DNA from 2 places in the Bacillus sp. z50 genome. Region 1 is predicted to be linked to the other one. Evidence: a T-box and tRNA genes for the amino acid it is inferred to sense, from the RefSeq annotation. Region 1 holds a T-box; the other holds one or more tRNA genes.
The links. A T-box is a leader RNA that pairs with one kind of tRNA and senses whether it is charged. The one in region 1 lies ahead of argS (arginine--tRNA ligase), so its partner is inferred to be a tRNA-Arg.
Positions count from the first base shown of each region.

Region 2: it encodes a tRNA-Arg, which carries the amino acid that the T-box ahead of argS (arginine--tRNA ligase) is inferred to sense. The anticodon was not compared.

Region 1 is NZ_JBZFQL010000003.1:495,953-516,988, forward strand. Features, by position in the region: gene AC4G3N_RS11735 (S1C family serine protease) at 1-423, shown strand, start outside; gene AC4G3N_RS11740 (alpha-galactosidase) at 595-2,808, shown strand; gene AC4G3N_RS11745 (sensor histidine kinase) at 2,916-4,175, shown strand; gene helD (RNA polymerase recycling motor HelD) at 4,236-6,569, opposite strand; gene AC4G3N_RS11755 (MMPL family transporter) at 6,747-8,873, opposite strand; gene AC4G3N_RS11760 (acyl-CoA thioesterase) at 9,078-9,590, shown strand; gene AC4G3N_RS11765 (YdcF family protein) at 9,661-10,233, opposite strand; gene AC4G3N_RS11770 (MBL fold metallo-hydrolase) at 10,873-11,724, opposite strand; gene rodA (rod shape-determining protein RodA) at 12,066-13,238, shown strand; gene AC4G3N_RS11780 (sensor domain-containing diguanylate cyclase) at 13,482-14,609, shown strand; gene AC4G3N_RS11785 (Crp/Fnr family transcriptional regulator) at 15,035-15,721, shown strand; gene AC4G3N_RS11790 (hypothetical protein) at 15,807-16,430, shown strand; gene argS (arginine--tRNA ligase) at 16,510-18,195, opposite strand; T-box leader at 18,247-18,457, opposite strand; gene argR (arginine repressor) at 18,600-19,055, shown strand; gene arcA (arginine deiminase) at 19,287-20,519, shown strand; gene argF (ornithine carbamoyltransferase) at 20,568-21,036, shown strand, end outside.
Region 2 is NZ_JBZFQL010000002.1:40,562-43,620, forward strand. Features, by position in the region: tRNA gene AC4G3N_RS06000 (tRNA-Glu) at 1-40, opposite strand, end outside; tRNA gene AC4G3N_RS06005 (tRNA-Asn) at 44-118, opposite strand; tRNA gene AC4G3N_RS06010 (tRNA-Gly) at 208-281, opposite strand; tRNA gene AC4G3N_RS06015 (tRNA-Trp) at 372-445, opposite strand; tRNA gene AC4G3N_RS06020 (tRNA-Tyr) at 454-537, opposite strand; tRNA gene AC4G3N_RS06025 (tRNA-Thr) at 550-622, opposite strand; tRNA gene AC4G3N_RS06030 (tRNA-Phe) at 667-742, opposite strand; tRNA gene AC4G3N_RS06035 (tRNA-Asp) at 759-835, opposite strand; tRNA gene AC4G3N_RS06040 (tRNA-Met) at 841-914, opposite strand; tRNA gene AC4G3N_RS06045 (tRNA-Ser) at 962-1,054, opposite strand; tRNA gene AC4G3N_RS06050 (tRNA-Met) at 1,065-1,134, opposite strand; tRNA gene AC4G3N_RS06055 (tRNA-Ala) at 1,168-1,243, opposite strand; tRNA gene AC4G3N_RS06060 (tRNA-Pro) at 1,257-1,333, opposite strand; tRNA gene AC4G3N_RS06065 (tRNA-Arg) at 1,342-1,418, opposite strand; tRNA gene AC4G3N_RS06070 (tRNA-Leu) at 1,437-1,522, opposite strand; tRNA gene AC4G3N_RS06075 (tRNA-Gly) at 1,537-1,611, opposite strand; tRNA gene AC4G3N_RS06080 (tRNA-Leu) at 1,619-1,700, opposite strand; gene AC4G3N_RS06085 (hypothetical protein) at 2,466-2,954, opposite strand.

The sequences.
Region 1 (21,036 bases):
ATCAACAGTATGAAAATATCATCTGAAGAGGTTGAGGGAATAGGGTTTGCTATTCCAAGTAAGGATGTTTCAGATATTGTTAATGACCTTCTTGCCGATGGAAAAGTACAACGTCCATATATTGGTGTAGGCTTGCAATCTATATCCGAAATACCTCAATATGTATTGCAGCAACAATTGAATCTTCCTTCCGAGATAACAAGTGGAGTGTTAGTAACTCAGGTGGAAACCGGTTCTCCCGCTGCTGAAGCAGGTATAGAGGCTAAGGACGTGGTAGTGGCAATCAATGATGCGGAAGTCACTACACTTGGGGAGTTCAGAAAATACTTGTATTCTAATGCTGCAAATGGAGATAAGGTCAAAATCAAGCTTTATCGAAATGGAGTGGAGAAAACCGTATCTGTTACAGTAACGGAGAAATAATAACTGAGAATAACTGTCGACTGCCTTGCCCCCTTGGGTAGAAGACATTATTTAAATAGATGAAGATTTCGCTTTGAAGCCTTATTTTAAGGCTTCTTTTTTTTGCATTTATGAGCAAGTTGGTATTTTCGTGTACATATATATAGAAGAAAAGATATGAGGGAGATCAAAATGGGAGTGTCGTACTGTCCTAAACGGAAAATATTCCATTTGCAAGCTGGTGAAATGAGCTATGTGATAAAAATCTATCATCAAGCATATCTGTCTCATTTATATTTGGGGAAAAGGATCAAGGATGTGAATGAAAGCAATCAATTACAGTTTAAGTACCGATTGTTCTCTCCACAACCAGAAGGGTTTGACAGAACGTTTTCCCTTGATACGTTGCCTCAGGAATATCCAGCAAACAACACTGATTTTCGTACGCCGGCCTATCAAGTTCAATTTTCGGATGGTTCAGCCGTTACTGATTTAAAATATAAACATTTTCACATATATAAGGGGAAACGAAAATTAACCGGATTACCTGCTACGTACATTGAAGAAGAAGAGGAAGCAACCTCTATAGATTTTACCCTTATGGATAATCAAACGGGGCTTCAGGCGATATTGACGTATAGTACATACGAACAATCCAATGTGATCACTCGGTCAGTCCGGTTTATCAATCATGGAGATAACCCAGTGAGTATACTGAAAGCCATGAGTGCTTCTGTTGATTTTAGAGAAAGCGAATTTGATTTGCTCACTTTATATGGCGCCCATGCAAATGAATGTAATCTATCCAGAAAACGTTTAACAGCCGGAAGCCATCTCATCGAGAGCAGACGTGGGGCCAGCAGTCATCAGCATAATCCCTTTATGTGCCTGGCAAAGCCAGATGCAAATGAAGAGTATGGAGAAGTATACGGTTTCAGCCTGGTTTATAGTGGGAATTTTATAGCGCAGGCTGAGGTTGATCAGTATGAAACCACGCGCCTTTCCATTGGTATTAATCCCTTTAATTTTAGTTGGCATTTGGGGAGTGGAGAAATCTTTCAAACACCGGAAGTCGTTATGGTTTATTCTTATAAGGGTTTCAGTGACATGTCGAGAACTTATCATGAATTATATCGTTTTCGATTGGCGAGAGGGCAGTACAGAGATTGTCTGCGGCCAGTATTGTTGAATAACTGGGAAGCTACTTATTTTAAATTTAACTCTGACAAGCTTTTACTGCTTGCACAAGAAGGCAAGGATCTTGGAATTGAATTATTTGTTCTGGATGATGGATGGTTTGGAAAACGTAACAACACTAAAACTTCTCTTGGAGATTGGTCTGTAAATAAGCAAAAATTGCCTGGTGGGTTAAAAAAGCTGGCAGAGCAAATTAATCGGCTTGGGATGAACTTTGGGCTTTGGTTTGAACCGGAAATGGTATCTATGGAAAGTGACTTATATCGAAATCATCCCGATTGGTGTATTCAAGTTCCCAATCGCCCGAAATCATTAGGACGTCATCAATTGGTCCTCGATCTAACAAGAGTCGAGGTATGTGAGTACATTATTGAATCGGTTTCAAATGTCTTATTATCTGCTCCTATTAGCTATGTGAAGTGGGATATGAATCGACATATGACGGAAGTGGGGTCACTTGCTTTACCTTTAGAACGCCAAAGAGAAACAGGGCATCGCTACATTCTGGGACTCTATTATATATTAGAGGTGTTGACTACCCGCCATCCAACGGTCTTATTTGAGAGTTGTTCGGGGGGAGGGGGAAGATATGATCCAGGGATGCTGTTTTATATGCCTCAAGTATGGACGAGTGACAATACAGATGCTATCTCAAGGTTAAAAATCCAGCACGGAACAAGCCTTGTGTATCCACCGGTGACAATGGGTGCTCATGTGTCAGCAAGCCCAAATCATCAGGTGCATCGTCACACTTCTTTAAACATGCGTGGACATGTTGCTATGTCAGGAAATCTAGGATACGAGCTGGATTTTTCCAAACTGAGTCAATTAGAAAAGAAAATGATTAAAGACCAGATTTCCTTGTATAAGGAAATTCGTTCGATTATACAATTTGGCACGTATTATCGATTACTTAGCCCATTTGCAGGAAATCAGGCAGCTTGGCAATTTGTTAGTCAAGATTTATCTGAAACGGTTGTGATGTATTTCAGAATGATGGCACAGCCTGCAGAACCGTTCCGTATTCTGAGGCTCAGGGGGTTAAATCCCGAGAAAGAATACCTCGATAAACATACATCCTTAATATATGGTGGAGATGAATTAATGTATGCAGGACTTTCTATCCCGGAAATGAGGGGGGATTATTGCAGTATGTTTTGGAGGCTCGCCTTTGAAGGTTACGAAAAGATTAATAATATAGAGTTCTAGCTTTTATGAGTTTAGATTAATATACTGAGACTTCTAAAAATAATAATTTACTTTGGATATATTTTCCTCTAAACTTCAAGTATAGATGTATTTAGAAGGAGAATCAGATGACAAGTGAATTCATTGCAAAGTTATTTATTAATCTATTTATCATTCTGATTATTATTCAATTCATTTACTTTTGGCATGTTAAATATGGGGTACTTGGAGTGATTAATCCTTTAATCGTTGGAATTGGTCAAGCGATTGCGATTCTTGTTAATATTGTATTCTTCACTGCTGAATCACCTCCTGGCATTCAGATCATGAATTTTAGTTCTATATCCATTGTTATCGGTATATTTTATGGTGGGTATGCAATCGGTATCAGTTTATACATGCTGACATTTACTGCGTCTATCCTTTACACCTCTTCATTTGAATGGTTTCACTTTTTTTCAGGCATGTTTGTCCTTTTCTCTGCAATGGTTATGAGAAAGCAATACTTCAAACTAATGACCAGGCAGCGTTTAGTTGCCTCCTTTGTAACGGCGCTTATTTCCTCTTTGGCTATTATGGAGATTTTTACAATTATAATGATTAACGATATTAAAACACTAAATCAAATTTTATATGTTTTCTTGTATATAACTGGAACGGTCTGGCTTGTTTATTCAATAGAAAGGCTAGAGAAAAACAGAAACTTTAAAAGTAAATTGATTGATACGGAAAAGATGCAGTCTGTCAGTCATTTAGCAGCCTCAATTTCACATGAAGTTCGTAATCCATTAACAGCCACGAAAGGATTTTTACAATTATTAAGAAGTGATGAGAATCTTACGAAGGAAAAAAAGGAGCAGTATATTGATATTGCGCTATCCGAATTGGACCGGGCTGATAACATTATTAAAGATTTTCTGGCGTTTGCTAAACCGCATATTAACAGTAAAGAAGATATCAATATTCAAGCAGAGTTGAATAAAGTAGCTGATATTGTTCAGCCGCTGGCTACTATGCGAAATGTACGTATTCAGATTGAAGTAGCTTCCTTTATAGTGAGAGGAGAAAAGCAATTATTTCAGCAATGTTTCGTTAATATCTTAAAAAATGGAATCGAATCAATGGGTCATGGGGGTTCTCTTACAATCAACACGGATCATAAGAGAAAAGGTGTAGATATACATATCATCGATACGGGCATTGGTATGACCAATGAACAATTAAAGCGTTTGGGCGAGCCCTATTATTCAACAAAAGGGGTAGAAGGAACAGGTCTTGGAATGATGGCGGTATATCGGATAATTGATTCGATGAAAGGGTCAATCCGTGTAAAAAGCAAGCCTGGTGAAGGGACAGCCTTTACCATCTATTTTCCGGGACAAGAATAAATAACTCCATAAATGGAGAAGACCTGAAGGGTTATAGCCCATTCAGGTCTTTTTATGCCTTTAATCAACATGGTATAAATCAGTCGGTATCCCATCAAGAAATGGACTCATTTCATCACTGCTAACCAGATAGAGTTCGTGCATAGCTCTTGTACAAGCCGTATAGAATAATTTTCTCTCCAATTCGCGGCTATAGGTTTCTTTTGATGCATCAAAAATAATGACAGCATCGAATTCAATTCCTTTTGATAAATAGGAAGGCAGAATTAATATTCCCTTATTATACGAATAGGTGTTTTTTTGCATGAGCTGGACATCGAGGTTTTTTGATAATTCTACGTAGGCATTCCGAGTTTCTTCTTCTGTTTTGCATATAATCGCAATGGTTTGATGACCAGCGTTCTCCAAAGAAGCGATCAGATTCATTATTTCCTGGGTCCGTTCTGAATTGTTATTTACGATTTTTATTGTAGGTTTTGGCCCAGTTCTATTAAATGGCTCAATTTGGACATTGCCCAAAATTTCCTTCGTAAAGTCAACAATTTGACGGGTTGATCGGTAGCTCTTTGTCAGAACCATCTTCTCAAAGCTCTCTGACTCATACAGCTCATTAGACAGAAGGGTTGGCGCATTCATCGAATGAGCATAAATAGCCTGATTAAAGTCGCCTAAAATGGTCATTTTACTATTTGGAAAAAGTTGTTTAAGAACAGCAAATTGAAATGGCGAATAATCCTGTGCCTCATCAATAAATAAGTGCCGGATAATATTATTAGTTTTTCGCCCCTCCAATTGTGCCTTTAAATAAATATAAGCTGTTGCATCTTCATTGGCTAATTGGTTTTGTTTGCATTTGTCTAAGGTGTAATCACAAATCCTTGGCCATGATTCAGGATAATCTGCATCATTGATATATTTATAGCCATTAAGGAAGAAGTTCTTATAGATAGCTTTTACATGGATAAATTTTAGATTTTTAATGGCTTTTTTTATTGGATTAAAATATTTACGAACTAATTTTTTTGCCAATTCATCTTTCTCGTGTTCAAAATCATTAAATGTGTCCTCTGACCAGCGATCTTTTGCCTGAATCTCCAAATAAGTCTCGGTATATTCATCTGTTTCAAGTAACTCTAGTTCATCTTCTACCCATTCTTTTTTATATTCGAGTTTTTCTTTATGATCCAGCTTTTGTAAAAGCCAATCCTTCACGGTCTGCATACGAAGTTGGATAGGACTCCTGTTATCAAGAGAGTAAAAGTATTCCGCAATTTCACTTGCCGAAATAAGTGTTTCACCGCGAAAAGAAATTGTTTTAAATTTTAAATCCTGTCGACTGAGATGGTGAATATAGGCATCTATCAATTGTTTATACTGCAAATGGGATTTAAAACGAATTCCTTCAAGTCGAGCCTGGTAATATTCATCCTGTTCATTTTTCAATACGTATTCCATTTGCTGAAAAGGATCCTCGATATCAAATTCGTTACCTACATACTTTTCGATATAATCCTGAAAAGTAATTTGTTGCATGTTTTCTTCACCTAAATTAGGCAGAACAGTGGCTATATAGCTGTTGAATAAGGGATTTGGAGAAAATAATAAGATATGATCTGATTTAATCTTCCCAAAATAACGATATAGTAAAAAAGCCACGCGCTGAAGGGCAGCCGAAGTTTTACCGCTTCCGGCCACACCCTGGACGACCAAATACTTACTTTGTACGTTACGAATAATTTTATTTTGCTCTTTTTGAATCGTGGCAACAATATTCTTCATTTGATTATCCGCACGGGTGCCAAGAACTTCTTTTAAGAGTTCATCCCCTATTGTTAAGCCGGTATCAAACATACTTTTAAGCTTTCCATTTTTGATGATATATTGTCTCTTTAGCTCCATCGTGCCCGTGATGGACCCTTCGAGTGTTTGATATTCAGCGGGTCCGGGTGAGTGGTCATAGTATAGACTCGAGATTGGGGCACGCCAATCATAGATCAGGAAATTTTCATTGTTCTGATCCATTAGAGAAGCAATTCCAATATAGACTTGATCTATTTGTTCTTCACCGTCTTCATGAAAATCAATCCTGCCGAAATATGGGGAGTCTTTAAGTAGGTCCAGTGTTTTTAGTTGCTTCGTAATCTGATGTTGGGTTCTTTCTCTTTCTGACAGTAATTCAGATTGCTGTTTTATGCTCGCCAATGTTTCGACTGCATCCTCAACATTGTCCATATTGACGGTGACATCTTCCCAAAAGGTTTTGCGAATATAAATGACTTCATCCTTGAGTCCACCTGATGATTGGTTCAGCTTATTGGCTTTATTCTCAATAATCTTGATAATGGTTGATAGTCGTTGTTCTTCCTGTTGTTTAGCAAAATTTTGTTCGGTCATATCCTGTCCTCCTAGTGATTCGGATATTGATACACAGTCATACTTTCTATAATGGTTGATTTTGGTGAATATAATGAAAGACGGATCAAATTATTCTTTTCCAAACTATAAAATATCAATACCCGGTATCGGTGACATTTAAATCCTGTCATCAATACCGGGTATTGGTGGGTTAAATTACAGTTTAGTTGAATGAACTTCTTTCTGTTGATCTGCATCTTTTTCAAAGAACAGGATTAGAGAAGGCAGTAATAGGCCTCTTACAAGGAATGTATCCAATATAATGCCTATTGCTACAATAAAACCAAAAACAAATAAAACGGCAATGGGCTGCGTCATTAATACAGCGAATGTGGCCGCAAGAATAATTCCTGCGGAGGAAATGACACCGCCTGTATTGGCCACCGCGATTTCTACGGCTTTTTTAACAGGGTGCTTTTCACGTTCTTCTTTGTATCTGGATATTAAAATAATATTATAATCGATACCCAGTGCTACAAGGAATACGAAAGCATACAGCGGTACACGGGTGTTAATAGCATCAATACCAAATAGGATATCTGTTAAAAATGTTCCAAGACCTAAAGCTGCCAGGAAGGATAGCAAAATCGTTCCCATCATATAGATAGGCATCTTGAATGATCTGGTCAAAACAAATAGTAGAACTAAAATGAGTAATGTTTCTGCAATGACAATCACGATAATATCTCGATCATTAATAGTTCGATCGTCCACTTTGGTAGCAGTTTCTCCAGCGAAGTATAGCTCCCCTTCAATGTCTGCTTCTTTTAAGAGTGTATCTGATTTGTCTCGTATAGACTCTAAAGCATCTAAGGATTCTAATGCATATGGACTTTCTGAAAATGAAAGGCTGTACTGTAGTGCTTTCCCATCTTCAGTAGCACCTGATTGGCGAATACTTGCCACCAGATTTTGTTCTTCAAGTGACTTTGCAAGTTTTTCACTTTGTTCCTTTGAAATAGATTGTTCAGATTTAAGTAAAACAGTTGTTGGTGCCAAGTCACCTTTATCGAACTTTTCTTCCACAATCTCATAGCCTTCGCGAGATTGCATATCCTCTGGGAATCCTTTTACTGTATCAAATTCATATTTTATATTAAATATGTTTAAGGCAGAGATAAGCAGAATAGCAAATACAATTCCTCCAGCCATTAAAGGCTTGGTGGTAACAAAGTTTGCAGTTCTGGACCAGAAAGTAGCTTTTGTTTGATTACTTTCCCCAACCTGAGGGACCTTAGGCCAAAAGGATTTTCGGCCAAATAGGGTAAATAAAGCCGGAACGAGTGTCACTGATGCGATCATGATGATAAACATCGTTGTGGCAAAGGTAGGTGCAAAGCTTTGATAGTCCCCATTTTTAGCCAGGAATAGGACAAGCATGGCAGCCAAAACCGTCCCGCCTGAGAAGAAAACAGGTTCGCCTGTTTCTCGCATCGCCAAACTCATTGCTTCATGCTTGCTGGTATAACGTTTCAGTTCTTCTCGATATCGTGCAAAGACAAATAGAGAATAATCTATTACAGCTGCAAATAAGAGAATGGTCATAATGGATAGAGATTGGGTACTCATTTCCAAACCGGCTTTTCCCATTATACCAAGTACCTGATCAACCACTATATACACAAAACCGGCTGCCAGAAGTGGAATAAGTGCCAATAATGGGGAACGATAAATAACAATTAACAGGATTAGAATCAATCCAACTGTTGAAAATAATAAAACAAGGTCGGCTTTTGAAAATAAGCCCAATGTATCAGCGGCAATTCCCGCCGGTCCAGTAATCTTGAATGTCATGTCAGCAGTGGTATCTTCTACTGCAGCATAGATATCCTCAATGCCGGCTTCAATCTCTTTTGATTCAAGTGAGCTTTCGAAATTAAGCGGAATAACAGCTGTTGTTTCATCCTTTGATAAAAATTGTGCCTGTGCCTGTGGAGGCAGTTGAGAAAAAGGAACTGCTTCCTTAACACCCTCTATATTTTCCTTAATAATGACATCCATCGCTTGACTTATTGTCTGCGTGTCTGCTTTTCCTGACTCAGCTGAGAATACTAAAAGGGCTGGGACCCCCTGATCATCTTTAAAATATTTGTTCAGTTCTTCGTTGGCAATAACGGATTTTGCATCATCAGGTAATGTTTGTATACTCGACACATCATAATCTTTGGCACTTGGTGCAAATAAGAATAATCCTAAGGTCACCACTAACCATGCAATTAACGTTATCCACATGCCGCGTTTAGTAGTAACCCTATCTGTTAGTGCGGCTAATAATCTCTTCAATTAAATTCCTCCTTCAGGAAAGGTTATGGGAATTATACGCATACCATAATTTAATTAAATAATTTATACAGCAATTTATCAAATTTGATGATTCCTTAAATTGTACTAATATTGTCTGTACACTGAATCGTATTGGTTGAAACATTCCATATAGTAAGATATAAAAAGAATAAATGAGCGTATAGAAGGAAAGAAGGTAACAACTTGGAAACAAAGACATGCAGTGAAACAAGAATTGTAAAAACAAACCGTATATTTCCGAGCGATGTAAACGATCATAATACGTTATTTGGCGGAAAGTTAATGAGTGATATTGATATGACAGCTTCACTTTCAGCGACGAGACATAGCCGTAAAACGGTGGTTACGGCTTCAACAGATTCTGTAGATTTTCTAAATCCCATTACAACCCGGGACTCTGTATGTTTGGAGTCATATGTGACCTATACTGGTAAGAGCTCTATGGAGGTATTTGTAAAGGTAATTGCTGAAAATTTAATGAGTGGAGAACGTAAAATTGCAGCCACAGCATTTCTTACTTTTGTTGCACTAGATGAAGGAGGAAAGCCATGTCGTGTTCCAACCATCGTCCCTGAAACTGAGGAAGAGAAGAAACTGAATGAGACAGGGAGCATTCGCGCTGCTAAACGAAAACTGCATCGTATTCAAAGTAAGGAGCTTGCTGAATACATCACAACAAAAAGACCGTGGGAATAACAAGATGTTACTAAAAAGAAATGCAGAAAATGGGGACAGCCATGATCTACATTTCTTTTTTTGATTCCAATCACCAGCTAATGTCTTTTTTTAACCGATAGGATGTTATAGCCGCGTACTCCCTGACATGTGACTTTAGCCTTGAAATTTTAGGTGTTTTAGCTGGGATCCCAGTTAATTTTAAACCTAGTTTCTCAGCTATTTTGATTGTTCGATAGAGGTGGTAATCATTTGTTACAACGGCCCCAGAATTTAGGTGGCTTGGTATAAGTTCTTTCGAAAATGATATATTTTCTTTCGTGTTTGTCGAAGCATCTTCGAGGATTAATCTGTTGCTTGGTATACCGTATTCCTCTAATCCTCTTTTCATTGCCTCAGCTTCTGAAATATCCTCACCCTCTCCCTGGCCACCGGATAGGATTGCCATACATTTAGGATGGTTTATTAAAAAATCAGCCGCAGCATCAATACGGTACTTTAGTGACAGAGATGGTGTTTCACCTTTTACTCTTGCACCGAGTACAATAATATAATCAATTGTTTCCTCCTGTTCTTGATTAGCGTAGCGATACATATTGAATTGAAGAATGGATATGTAAATAAGTAAGATTATTATAATAGCTATAAAACTTATGAATAGCATCCTTTTCACCTTTGGCAGCTCCTTTACACATTTCTAAGATAATCATATAGGAAATATGGAGGGATGTGTAAAACAAAAAGGTAATAATTAACAAAAAAGTTCAAAATGTAAGCATTTATTTGAATGGAATCTGAGTTATTATTAAGGCAGAAGGATCATATACAAAGTTTTAACCTATAAAGAGGCTCAATCAATGTGTTTGTCTCGTAAAAGGTAAGTCACTGGAGAAGGCGAACAAAGTAAAAATATTTATTATATCCTTAAAATTAAATGGAATCGCAGCATAAAGTGTGCGAATTATTCTAATCTTACAGATTATGTAAAGGGATATGATAGAGGATACAGGGATAGAGAAATAATATACAGTTAAGTTTCTTGTAATGTTAGAATACGGAACCTGCACAATCAGCTGATTCGTATTTTATAAGTAACCGATGACAAATTTATTTCAGCTGTTTATGATTGAGTCTCTTTGTATGTTAACTGATGGATCCTTCGATTACGGAAATAGGGAAATGAAAAAAGAGATTGGAGGTTGAGAAACCATCTGATCTCTTTTTTTATAGAAGTTGATTTTAACAGGACAATCCTAGATAGTCTTAGGAGCATCAGGACGGATGTCCGTTTTAAAAATAGTGCCTATTCTTCTTGCTTGTAAATACTGTGTTTCGGAATGGCCATCTCATCAAAATTGGATGCTAGGATGTTAAGCTCTTTTTTTAAATATTCCTCAAGGAGAGGAAGACCATGACCTGTTACAGCAAAGTTTGGATTTAGCTGGTTTAATTGTATGACTGAATCTTTTGCGGCTTTCCAGTCTGTTGTGAAATAACGGGGCGGACCGCTGATTTCTTGTTTTTGAGTAAGGACTTTATAAAGGGATTCCTGTTTTACACCAACAAATGCATCTCCGGCAATCAGGAAGCCGTCATCTTCTCGGTATAATGAAATATGTCCAGGTGTATGCCCAGGCGTATGGATCCATCTCCATCCAGGCATTTCAGGAACACTCCCATCAGCAGGAAGAGGTTGCACTTTATTGCCAAGATCAATGCCGTGATTAGGAAAGAAGCGGGCAATATCCGGAACAAGTCCGCCCTCTGCTTTATAGTCAGGTTCAGGATAATTCTTTTGTCCGGTTAAATAAGGGATTTCCAGCTCATGTGCATATACGGGCACATCCCACTTATCCAGTAATTCTTCGAGTGCACCAACATGGTCAAAGTGGCCGTGTGTTAAAATAATCGCTTTTGGCATACTGCCTTCACCGAACCGTTTGTTTACTGCTTCAATAATTTCGTCATCTGCTTTAGGCATACCGGCATCAATCAGAACAAAATTGTCTTGATTAGGAAGTCCGGCCAGTGTCACATTGACAATTTGCGTATTCAGGACATAAATATCTTCTTTTACCTCAATACCCATTCCGCTTGTAGAGGAAGTTAAAGGAATATATGTATGACGGAATGTTTGTTTAGATTTATGTTCCATAAAAGATCACTCCTTTAGTCAGCTCTTTAGTAGTATGTACCCTTATTACTTTTCTCATTAACACTAATCATGGAAAATAGAAAAAATTAACGATTTCAAGATTCCTTGCAGATGCAAATGTTTGTAGTTCAAATCTATAAAACTGGTACAATTAGAATCCATTAAAAATAGTAAAAAGAAGAACTGTATTGCAGAAAGTGGAATTGATAATGATTTATATGTATAATTATCTTTTTCAGGAATTATATTCTTGATGCCGTGTCAGTTGTGATTTTATCTTGTTCAAGTATAATAAAGAAAATGGCTACTGGCCTAACTAGTAATGAATATGGTGGTTTATCATGTCTAACAATAAAAATTTCACGTCGAGAATAGATTATGGTCTTCTATTTATTGTATTTTTGCTTTTTATAACAAGCTGTATGGCTATATATAGTGCACAAACGACAGGTCAATATGCCGAAAACTTTCTTGTAAAGCAAATTGTCTGGTATATCGTAGGAATCAGCCTTGCATTTGTGATCATGAGATTTGATGCTGACCAAATGAAAAAAATGAGCTGGTATTTATACTTCTTTGGCTTATTTCTATTGATGACCATTATAATTGCACCAACAAGTATTGCTCCAGTTGTCAATGGAGCAAAGAGCTGGTTTAGATTTCCTGGTATTGGTTCAATTCAGCCATCGGAATTTATGAAGGTATTTCTAATTTTGGCGTTGGCGGCTCTTATCCAAAATCATCATTTGAAGCATCGGATTAAAACACTTCAAACGGACTTCATCCTTTTATGTAAAATCGTACTTACTACAGCTATTCCGATTTTGCTTGTCATGAAACAGCCCGATTTGGGTACTTCTCTTGTCATGATTGCGATTATGGTTGGGATGATTTTTGTATCGGGTATCACTTGGAAATTGCTTTTACCGATATTTGGCGGTGGCACACTGTTAGTTGGAGTTATTTTTTACCTCGTTGTATGGCATCCAAATATTATGGAGAAATATTTCCATGTTAAACAGTATCAATTTGGGCGTATATATGCATGGCTTGATCCGTATAACTATACTTCCTCAGAAGGATACCAGTTAATTAAATCACTATTAGCGATTGGATCCGGCACCACATCCGGTAAGGGATTTGGAAATAGGGAAGTTTACTTGCCAGAAGGTCACACAGATTTCATATTTGCTGTCATTGGAGAAGAATACGGATTCCTTGGTTCAAGTATTGTCATCAGCTTATTCTTCTTATTGATCTATAACATGACAAAAATTGGACTTGAAACTAAAAATGATTTTAATACCTATATATGTGTTGGTGTAATCTGTATGCTGACTTTCCATGTGTTTGAAAATATTGGGATGACGATCGGCTTGCTGCCGATTACCGGTATTCCTTTACCATTTTTAAGCTATGGGGGAAGTTCATTGCTCGGCAATATGATGGCGCTCGGATTAATATTCAGCATAAGATACCATCATAAGAAATACATGTTTTCTACATCTTCATAAGGAAATTAACATTGAATACCTCTTGCTGATCTTAAATCGGCAGGGGGTATTTTTTGTTTAATAACAATCTAATATGGCTCAAAATAGATGTTTTTTATGAATGATAAATTACTATTTTATATTTAGTTTAAGAATATGTTACATGGCATTTATTGTTATTTTTTATTTTATAATAAAGAGATAGTCATATAAAACCACATAAGTGCGAACTATATAAATAATATGTAAAGAAAAGGTGAATGAATGAGACAAAAGTCATATGGAAAATTACCGGGTTTATTTATAGGATATTATCCGGTATTTCTCACTCTGTTTCTCTTGTTATTAGGCTTGAATTTTATAGTAATCCTATTTGATTATGAACATTTGGAATTTGGAACAATCCTCCTCTCTGGTTTATTGATTTTTGTTATTAGTCTTCAATCCTATTACATATCCAGACAGCCAATAAACGTGGGTGATATGGAGAGGGGACAATCTATTAATTCGATTTTATATGGAATCATTATCAGTGATTCCCAAGGGAAAATTATTGATATAAATCGAGTTGGGAGTGAGATCCTTGGAATAGCAGCTGAAAGTGCTTCTTCTGTATCATTGATTGATGGCCTATGGGGACTCGTAGACAGAAATGGAAATCTAATGCATAAAAATGATATCCCAATATCGGTTTCATTAAATACGTGTAAACCGGTTGAAAAAGAAGTTATAGGCATAAAAAATTTCAAATTTCAACAGCCTATTTGGCTCGAAGTTAGTGCCAATCCTGTTTTAAATGCAGATAAACATATAGAAGCAGTTGTACTCGTATTCAGTGAGATAACTGACCAATTTAATTCAATAAAACTATTAAATGAAAAAAATGAACAATTACGGCAAATGTCATTCACAGATTATATTCTAAATATCCCAAATCGACGTTATTTTAATTCTTATTTAACTGAGGTTTGGCTTGAATCTAAAAAGTCTGGAACACCTGTTACATTATATTTAATCGAAATTGATTATACGAAGGAGTATAGGAGAGATCAGGAATTTACCTATAGTGACCAAGTATTAATGGAAGTATCTAAAAAATTATGCGTGGCAGTGAACGGAGAGGGAGTGGTAGCTCATATAGAGGGAAGCAGATTTGCTGTCATCTTTTCAGGACTATTTGGTAAACAAATAAGAGAGAGGCAAGCCGAATTAAGAAATGGGCTTATTCAGCTTGTAGATGAAAATAAATTAGCATCTAATATAATTGATTTCACTGTATCTATGGGAGCGTCTACACGGGTAGCGACAGACAATTTAGATTACTCTATTCTTATAGAAGAAGCAAATGTTGAATTGAATCAGGCAAAAATAAGTAGTGCTGCGAGAATGTAAATGACGTTCCAATTAAACAAATATGTATAGAGTTAAAAAAAGTATGTATTTTAATAATAAATTTATTAAAAATACATACTTTTTTGTGTTTTTATCTACTTTTAATTATTTTAATATAATTTTTTGATAATATTAAAGAAGAGATATTATACATTTTGATAGTAATAGAATAGAAACTATATTCAAATCATACGTATTGTTACTCGCTCCCATACTATATTACTGCAAGGATAAGGTCCAATCGATCAGCATCCGGTATGTTTGTAAAATAATTTAAATGTCAATGGAGTGAAATAAGGTTAAGTAGAATCTTGCCTTAAAGGGATTTTTATATTGTTATCAGCTCTAAACATATTTTGTTTGCAAGCTGAATTTAATAGAAGAATTGATAGTAAACTGAACAATACATATAAGTGGGTGTTCGAATGAAAGCAAAAGCAATTCAATTATTAAGACAAGTTGACCTATTTTCGTGCTTATCAGAAAAAGAGATAAAAGAACTGGAGCCTTTTATATATGAAAGAACATATAAGAAGGGTCAATATCTATTTTTTGAAGGAGATCCGAGACTCAGGATATATATATTGCTTGAAGGCTTTGTTATGCTTGAAAAATCGAATCAACAGGGTAGCTTATTATATACAAGTTACGTCAAAAAGAACACGGTCTTTCCTTATATGGGCTTATTTAAAAATGAGGACTACAATCACAGTGCCGTTGCAGAAACAGATATTCGGGTCTTCTATATGGTAGCGGATGCATTCGAAAGTATTGTGGCAAAAAACTCTGCACTTCTTAAAAAAGTAATCCTACAAGTCAATGAGTTGCTTGCGGTACAAGAAAATCGAGTTAAAAACGTTATGACCCCTAGTGCACATGTAAGAGTGTTGAATACGATTGATTATTTAATGAATGATTTGGGTGAAGAAGAATCAGGGGTCATTCGTATTAACTGTCCGATTACAACAACCAAAATTTCTGTTATGTCCGGAACCTCCAGAGAAACCGTAAGTATGGTCGTAAATAAATTAAAGAAGGATCAGATTCTATCCATAAAAGATCGAATGCTTCATATTCATAAACCTGAATATTTTGAAGAAGAAGTTATATGAGGAAAATTTATGAACTGATTAATTGAAAATCTCTCCATCTCCCTACTATAATAGGAATATTATACTAAAGGGATGGAGGGGTAATGTGATCAAAACTTCCTATCATACACTGGGAGCAGTTATATTTATTTGGGGGTTAGTATTACAACTGAAATGGCCCGGTCAGGATGAAACTATAGGCCATCAACTGTTTCAAGCGTACTCTATTCCTGTTACAGCCGAGATTGGGGTCTCTTATGTTTGGATTGTATCCATTATCATTCAGGTCAGCGGAATCTTGTTATTTTTGAAATGGCTATTTATGGAGCATCCTCAGATTTTAAAGAAATATATGAAATTTGAACCGGTATTCTTGGTTGTCTTATTGTTTGCTATTCCTTTTGTAATTAACAGTCTATTAAGTACTTCTGCCAAAACGTATATTTATGCTGCTGAGAATGGAGCTAATGCTATAGAATATTTGGAAAGCGAATGTACAATAGAAGAGCAGGATGAAGGTAATCTGTATGAATGCAAAATTATACTGCAAAATTATGAGCATCAATCACAGCAGGTAACGTTGCATTTTCCTGTTTCCGATTCGGTAAAGAAAGAAAAACAAGTAACAGCTTATTTACAGGTTCATGAAAAAAAAGAGATTAGAGTGCAATTTACAGCTGATGAATTAGCCGCTTTCGAAGGGGTACCTGAATTTACAATTCAATCATAATGGTCTTAATAGAAAATATCGGAGAACCGTGTATCATAGAAGCGGTTCTCCGATATTTTTTATTGAAGGTTAGCTGGGATTACATTTCCTGCGGTGCTTCCATTCCTAATAAATGCATGCCTTCTTCAAGAACGATGGTAATTGATTTTATTAAAGCCAAGCGATTTTGCAATTCACTGTCATTCTCTAATATGCGTATATGTCCATAATAGCGATTAAATGATTGAGCCAAGTCAATCAAGTATTTAGCAATAACGGATGGCTCCATTTTTTTGAAAGACCGCTCAATCACGGATGGAAATGCCAGCAAATGCTTTACAATATCAAAGCTATATTCATCACTCAAGCCTGCTGATGCACTAGCAGGAGTAAAGGCCTTTCTAAGAATAGAATGGGCACGAGCATTTGTATATTGTAAATAGGGACCAGTTTCACCTTCAAATTTTAGGATGTCTTCGAGCGAGAATTCAATATTATTCATACGGTCATTTTTCAAATCGTTGAATATAACAGCTCCTACGCCTACTTGTCTTGCAACCTCATCTTTGTTATTTAAATCAGGATTTTTATTCTCAATATTCTTACGAGCAAGCTCGATTGATTCGGCCAGCACTTCCTCGAGGAGGACCACTCTTCCTTTACGAGTCGACATTTTTTTGCCGTCTTTCATAATCATTCCGAATGGTACATGTGAAATGTCGTCAGCCCAGTCAAATCCAAGTTTCTTTAAAACAGCTTTAAGCTGTTTAAAATGTAAGGATTGTTCATTTCCGACTACATATACAGCCTTGGCAAAGTCGTAGGTACGGTAACGGTATAAAGCAGCTGATAAATCCCGTGTTACATAAAGAGTCGCACCATCGGATTTTTTGATTAAACAAGGTGTTAATCCCTCTTCCTCTAATTTGACTACCATGGCACCCTGATCTTCTACAAGCAGGCCGCTATTCTCAATTATTTCTATAACCTCTGCCATCTTATCATTATAAAAAGCTTCCCCATTAAAAGAGTCGAATTGAATGCCAAGCAGCTCATATATTTTCTCGAATTCCTTCAGGGATTCTTCTTTGAACCATTTCCATAATTTCGTGGCTTCTTCGTCCCCATCTTCCAGCTTTTTGAACCAGTCACGTCCCTGTTGCTCTAGCTCAAGTTCTGTTTCGGCTTTTTCATGAAAGATAATATATAACTTTAAAAGTTCGCTGATGGGACTCTTTTTAACTTTTTCTTCATTTCCCCAAGCTTTATAGGCTACAATTAATTTTCCGAATTGAGTGCCCCAATCACCAATGTGATTAATTTTAACAGGGGTATAACCGCATTTTTTAATAATATTGGCTATAGAGGCTCCGATTACTGTGGAGCGAAGGTGCCCCATCGAAAAGGGCTTGGCGATATTGGGTGAAGACATATCAATTGCGATATTTTCACCATGTCCAAGAGAAAGTGTGCCGTACTGATGTTGATCAGTTAATATCGTATTCATTACTCTTTCACTGATAGACTTTTTATCGAGGAAAAAGTTAACATACGGTCCAATAGCTTTTACATCCTCATAACGTTCATCCTTTAGTTGGTCAGCTAATGTTACTGCAATTTTCTGCGGAGATTGCTTCCACAGTTTTGCGAGAGTGAAACAGGGAAATGCCAAATCTCCATGCTCTTTGTTCTTTGGGGTTTCGACCAAAGACAAGCATGTTTCAAGATTTAAGTCACCTTTTAGTACTTCATTCATATGAGAAGCTACATCTAGTTTTATATCCATATCCTCAGCCTCCGTAAAATATAATAAAAAAAGCCCGCCTCTTAAAAATCTTTAAGAGACGGGCTGTAAACCCGCGGTACCACTCTGCTTGTTCTAATGAACCACCTTAACTTTATAACGGAAAAGTCCGGCCCAAACTACTAAAGTTGTTCGAATGAGCATTTCAGAAGGGCGTTCCTTAAAACCATTAATACCAGGCTCTCACCATTCCCGGCTCGCTATAATTTGTATTTTAAGTACTATTCTTCATCATAAATATTATCTTTATTATTTTATATACAAATAGTATAGAAATTCCGAATAGAAAGTCAATACAAAATATTCTTTTGTATGAATATATTGCTCATCTATGCACAAATGAGTATAAATAGAATTATAGAACTTAGTAAAAGGAGTATTTTATTATGAATAAGGAAAAAAGACTCGCTATTATTAAGCAGGTAATTCAGAATAATGAAATTAAAACTCAGGAACAGCTGGTCGAAGAATTATCTAAGCAAGGGTTGCATATTACACAAGCCACCATTTCTCGAGATATCCGGGAATTAAGCCTGGTAAAATATCCATCTAAGACCGGAGGGACGAAGTATGGATTTATCGGAGATCATAAGTACAATGACACAATGAAACTACGTAAAAAAATGCAAGACGCATTATTAAATATTGAAAGAATAGAATATTTTATTATCCTAAAAGTATTACCTGGCCATGCCCACTCATTTGGGGCAATTTTAGATGAACTTGAGTGGGAAGAGAAGGCGGCAACTATATGTGGGAATGATACCTGTATGATTATTTGCCGTACAATCCATCAAGCAGAGGCCCTGGAAGAAAGGTTAAGAACAGTTGCAAATTTATAAGAAATATTTTTTTATATTTCAAGTATGATATGCAAAAAAATATACATAGTTATGCGAAATAATAGGAAATTAAAAATAATTAATTGAATATTCATACATAAACTTTTCTATTTAAAGAGATTTATGTGAGGATTTACACATTTTTTGTGTGTAAAAAATCACAAATCTCTTTTTTTCGTTCCTTTACACTAAAAATGTAAGAAAAATAAGGTGTGCAGGAGGAAAGGCAATATGACAAATCCAATTCATGTTACTTCTGAAATCGGCACTTTAAAAACTGTAATGTTAAAGCGTCCCGGAAAAGAAGTAGAAAATCTTACTCCGGAATATCTGGAGAGACTATTGTTTGATGATATTCCTTATTTGCCGATTATTCAGGAAGAGCACGATTATTTTGCTAATACACTAAGAGATCAAGGAATAGAAGTTTTATACCTTGAGAAGCTTGCTGCAGAATCTCTTACAAATCCTGAAGTGAAAGAGGAATTTGTTAGCCGCATGCTTGAAGAAAGCAATGCAAAGGTACAGGGTACATTTGAAAATCTTAAAGAGTATTTATTATCATTTTCAAATGAAGACATGGTTGACAAAATTATGTCCGGTATCCGCAAAAATGAACTGGAGATCAGCAAAAAAACACATTTGTATGAATTGATGGAAGACCATTATCCATTCTATACAGATCCAATGCCAAACCTGTATTTTACGCGGGACCCGGCAGCAGCTATCGGAAACGGTTTAACAATTAATAACATGCGCGAACCTGCAAGACGCAGAGAGTCCATGTTCATGGAATATATTATCAAGCATCATCCACGTTTTGCTGGTAAAGATGTTCCTGTATGGCTTGACCGTACTTATCATAACCCAATTGAGGGGGGAGATGAACTGGTATTAAGCCCAGAAGTAGTCGCAATCGGTGTTTCAGCAAGAACATCTGCTAAAGCAATCGAAAAATTCGCGCTTAGCATCTTGAATAAACAAAATCAATTCAAGAAAGTAATAGCTATTGAAATACCTAGCTGCCGTGCATTCATGCACCTGGATACTGTATTTACAATGGTAGACTACAATAAATTTACAATGCATCCGATGATTCAGGGACCTGGCGGTAAAATGAATATTTACATCCTTGAAAAAGGCGCTGATGAATTTAATGTAAATATCACACACCGTACTGACATTAAAGAGACTTTAAAAGAAGTGCTTAACTTGCCTGAACTTGAAATCATCCTTTGTGGTGACGGAGATGAAATCGCAGCTCCACGTGAACAGTGGAATGATGGTTCCAATACACTGGCGATTGCACCTGGTGTAGTTGTTACATATGACCGTAACTATATCTCAAACGAGTGCTTACGCAAACATGGTGTAAAAGTTATTGAAATCAAAAGCTCTGAATTGTCTCGTGGCCGTGGGGGCCCACGCTGCATGAGCATGCCTCTAGTACGTGAAGACATTTAATAAAAGATTTAGTTGATTAAAAGGTTATCGTTGGAGGGAGTATATAAAATGATTAAAACAAGACCAGACCTTAAAGGTAGAAGTTTCTTGGCTGAGAAAGATTTCACTGAAGAAGAATTCTTACACATGATTGATTTTGCTGCTGAGTTAAAGGAAAAGAAAAAACAAGGCATTCCTCACCGTTATATGGAAGGTAAAAATATTGCCTTATTATTTGAAAAACCATCAACTCGTACACGTTGTGCTTTTACGGTAGCTTGTACTGATTTAGGCGCTCATCCTGAGTATCTTGGAAAAGATGATATCCAACTTGGAAAAAAAGAATCTATTGAAGATACTGCTAAAGTTTTAGGCCGTATGTTTGATGGTATCGAATTCCGTGGCTTTGAACATGCAAAAGTGGAATCTTTGGCTGAGCACTCCGGAGTTCCTGTATGGAATGGTCTTACAGATTTATGGCATCCAACTCAAACTTTAGCGGACTTCTTAACAGTGAAAGAAAATGTAGGCCACTTAA
Region 2 (3,059 bases), on a different contig from region 1:
CCGTGAAAGGGCGGTGTCTTAACCGCTTGACCAAGGGGCCAAATGGCTCCGCAGGTAGGATTCGAACCTACGACCGCTCGGTTAACAGCCGAGTGCTCTACCACTGAGCTACTGCGGAATAATAGTATGGGCGACTCAAACTATCGACCTGACACTTATCAGGCGTGTGCTCTAACCAGCTTAGCTATAGGCCCATTATGATATTTTTGGAGCGGGTGAAGGGAATCGAACCCTCATCATCAGCTTGGAAGGCTGAGGTTTTACCACTAAACTACACCCGCAACAATGGGAGGGCTGATGAAAAACGAACCCAAGAATGGCGGAACCACAATCCGATGCGTTAACCATTTCTCTCTAATCGCCATATTTATTGGCAGGGGCAGTAGGAATTGAACCCACACTGGAGGTTTTGGAGACCTCTGTTCTACCTTTAAACTATGCCCCTATTATAAATGGTGGAGGGGGGCAGATTCGAACTGCCGAACCCGAAGGAGCGGATTTACAGTCCGCCGCGTTTAGCCACTTCGCTACCCCTCCGATTATTTTGAGTGCCGGCAAGAGGACTTGAACCCCCAACCTACTGATTACAAGTCAGTTGCTCTACCAATTGAGCTACACCGGCATAATACTTAGGTAAGATTAAACATATTAAAACTTATTTTATAATGGTGGCTCAGGACGGAATCGAACCGCCGACACAAGGATTTTCAGTCCTTTGCTCTACCGACTGAGCTACTGAGCCAACTTCATTATGTAAATGGCGGTCCGGACGGGACTCGAACCCGCGACCTCCTGCGTGACAGGCAGGCATTCTAACCAACTGAACTACCGGACCATTTATTGCGGGGACAGGATTTGAACCTGCGACCTTCGGGTTATGAGCCCGACGAGCTACCAGACTGCTCCACCCCGCGACAATAATAATTTGTTTCCATATACTACAAGGTATTTAAGGTATATATGGCGGAGGAAGAGGGATTCGAACCCCCGCGCGGTTTAACCCGCCTCCCGGTTTTCAAGACCGGTCCCTTCAGCCAGACTTGGGTATTCCTCCATATAGGTTGTGTATCTTGTAGGACTCGAACCTGCGACCGGACGGTTATGAGCCGTCTGCTCTAACCACCTGAGCTACACCGCCAAAATCAAAATCCTATTGGGTTTAAGTAATGGTGGAGCCTAGCGGGATCGAACCGCTGACCTCCTGCGTGCAAAGCAGGCGCTCTCCCAGCTGAGCTAAGGCCCCATATTTTTTAGAATGGTCGGGAAGACAGGATTCGAACCTGCGACCCCTTGGTCCCAAACCAAGTGCTCTACCAAGCTGAGCTACTTCCCGCAAAGGAATGGCGCGCCCGAGAGGAGTCGAACCCCTAACCTTTTGATCCGTAGTCAAACGCTCTATCCAATTGAGCTACGGGCGCATTCTTGCAAAAAACTAGTGCCGAGGGCCGGTCTCGAACCGGCACGGTAGTCACCTACCGCAGGATTTTAAGTCCTGTGCGTCTGCCAATTCCGCCACCCCGGCATATCACTTGGCATTGGAGCGGAAGACGGGATTCGAACCCGCGACCCCCACCTTGGCAAGGTGGTGTTCTACCACTGAACTACTTCCGCATATAAGTGCGGGTGAAGGGAGTCGAACCCCCACGCCGTAAGGCGCCAGATCCTAAGTCTGGTGCGTCTGCCAATTCCGCCACACCCGCATGTTTATAGATGGTGAGCCATAAAGGACTTGTACCTGCAATCCTCGAGCTTCTAATTGATTAATTTCAAACCCTCTCGTTGACTGCTTTATTATTCTAATATGTATTTATCTATATTTCAATAAGTAATATATGGTAATATTAATTTATTTTTCTTCTTATATCAAAAAGATTAAAATTCCATGAATACATCTATCATACATAGGGATACAGGTTCCTCATATGTTGTTTGAACCCTTGCTTATACGCTATATAAACAACTCAAGATCCTTATTATCCTATTTATATTTTAAATTATCTTAGGAAGGCATAACTATCATGTTACAGTTTGAAACGGAAAGAGTGATATTCCTAGCACCATTAGAAATATAGATACCAATTCTAGTATAAAAAATCTCCTACCTTCTCCATATAACTTTTGAAGATTTCATGAATTGAATATTAACTTTTAGAGATTTTTTTCTCGTTTTTCCAATTAACTTTTACCTACTTAACAATACCTTTAATGATTCTAATATCAAAAACCAAAAAGTTGCCGTGTAATTACCATTAAATACAGTTGAAATATCAATCCTATTGATCATTAATAATTGTTCACTTCTTTTTTATCGCTATTGATATTTATTGCTTTATGATTCCATTCCTGATTACCAATTGGTAATGAAGAAGTAACTCTCATTCTTCGCTTCGTATGCACCAATCAAGCCTATAGAAACAGTTCTTTCATCAGTCTCCCTCTATTTTCTTTAAAATATGTAGGTATACTTAATTCATATGGTCATAGATAATAGCTTTAAATATCTGTTTGAGTTCTTTTGATGTTTTTCCGCGAAGCCATTCGACTTGGTCAATTGGCAGCGTGAGCTTAAGGGTGATCTTTTCATCAGGCATCTCGACTTTCCTGATGTCGGCAAGGGAAATCCCCTTGTCAATGTCTGGAAAATCAATCTGGTTCTCATCGATATGGTCAATGCCCTGGTGCTCAAAGGGATCATCGATCACGCAATTCAAGTTCAACTGCGGGAGACGACCAGGAATTGATTTTATGTACATGAATGAGCTGATTACTCGGTTATCGGTCAGCTCAATTTCAGCGATAATGCTCTCGCGACTGCTATATTTCTTTAGGGCTACCTCGCTCACGATGATGTCGAGCTCCAATGAAAATCCGGATGAAGTTTCCAAAATATATATCGCACTATTAAAAATATGGATTTCTTCGCCGTCAAGATTCACCGTTTTTACGCCAACCATGTCATTCCCCTCCAAAAGAGACCGTCGGGAACATTCCCCCACCCGGCTTATTTTCTTTCATTCTACTAAATCATGGTAGTTCCTCCAAGCATAGCTTCTCGACGA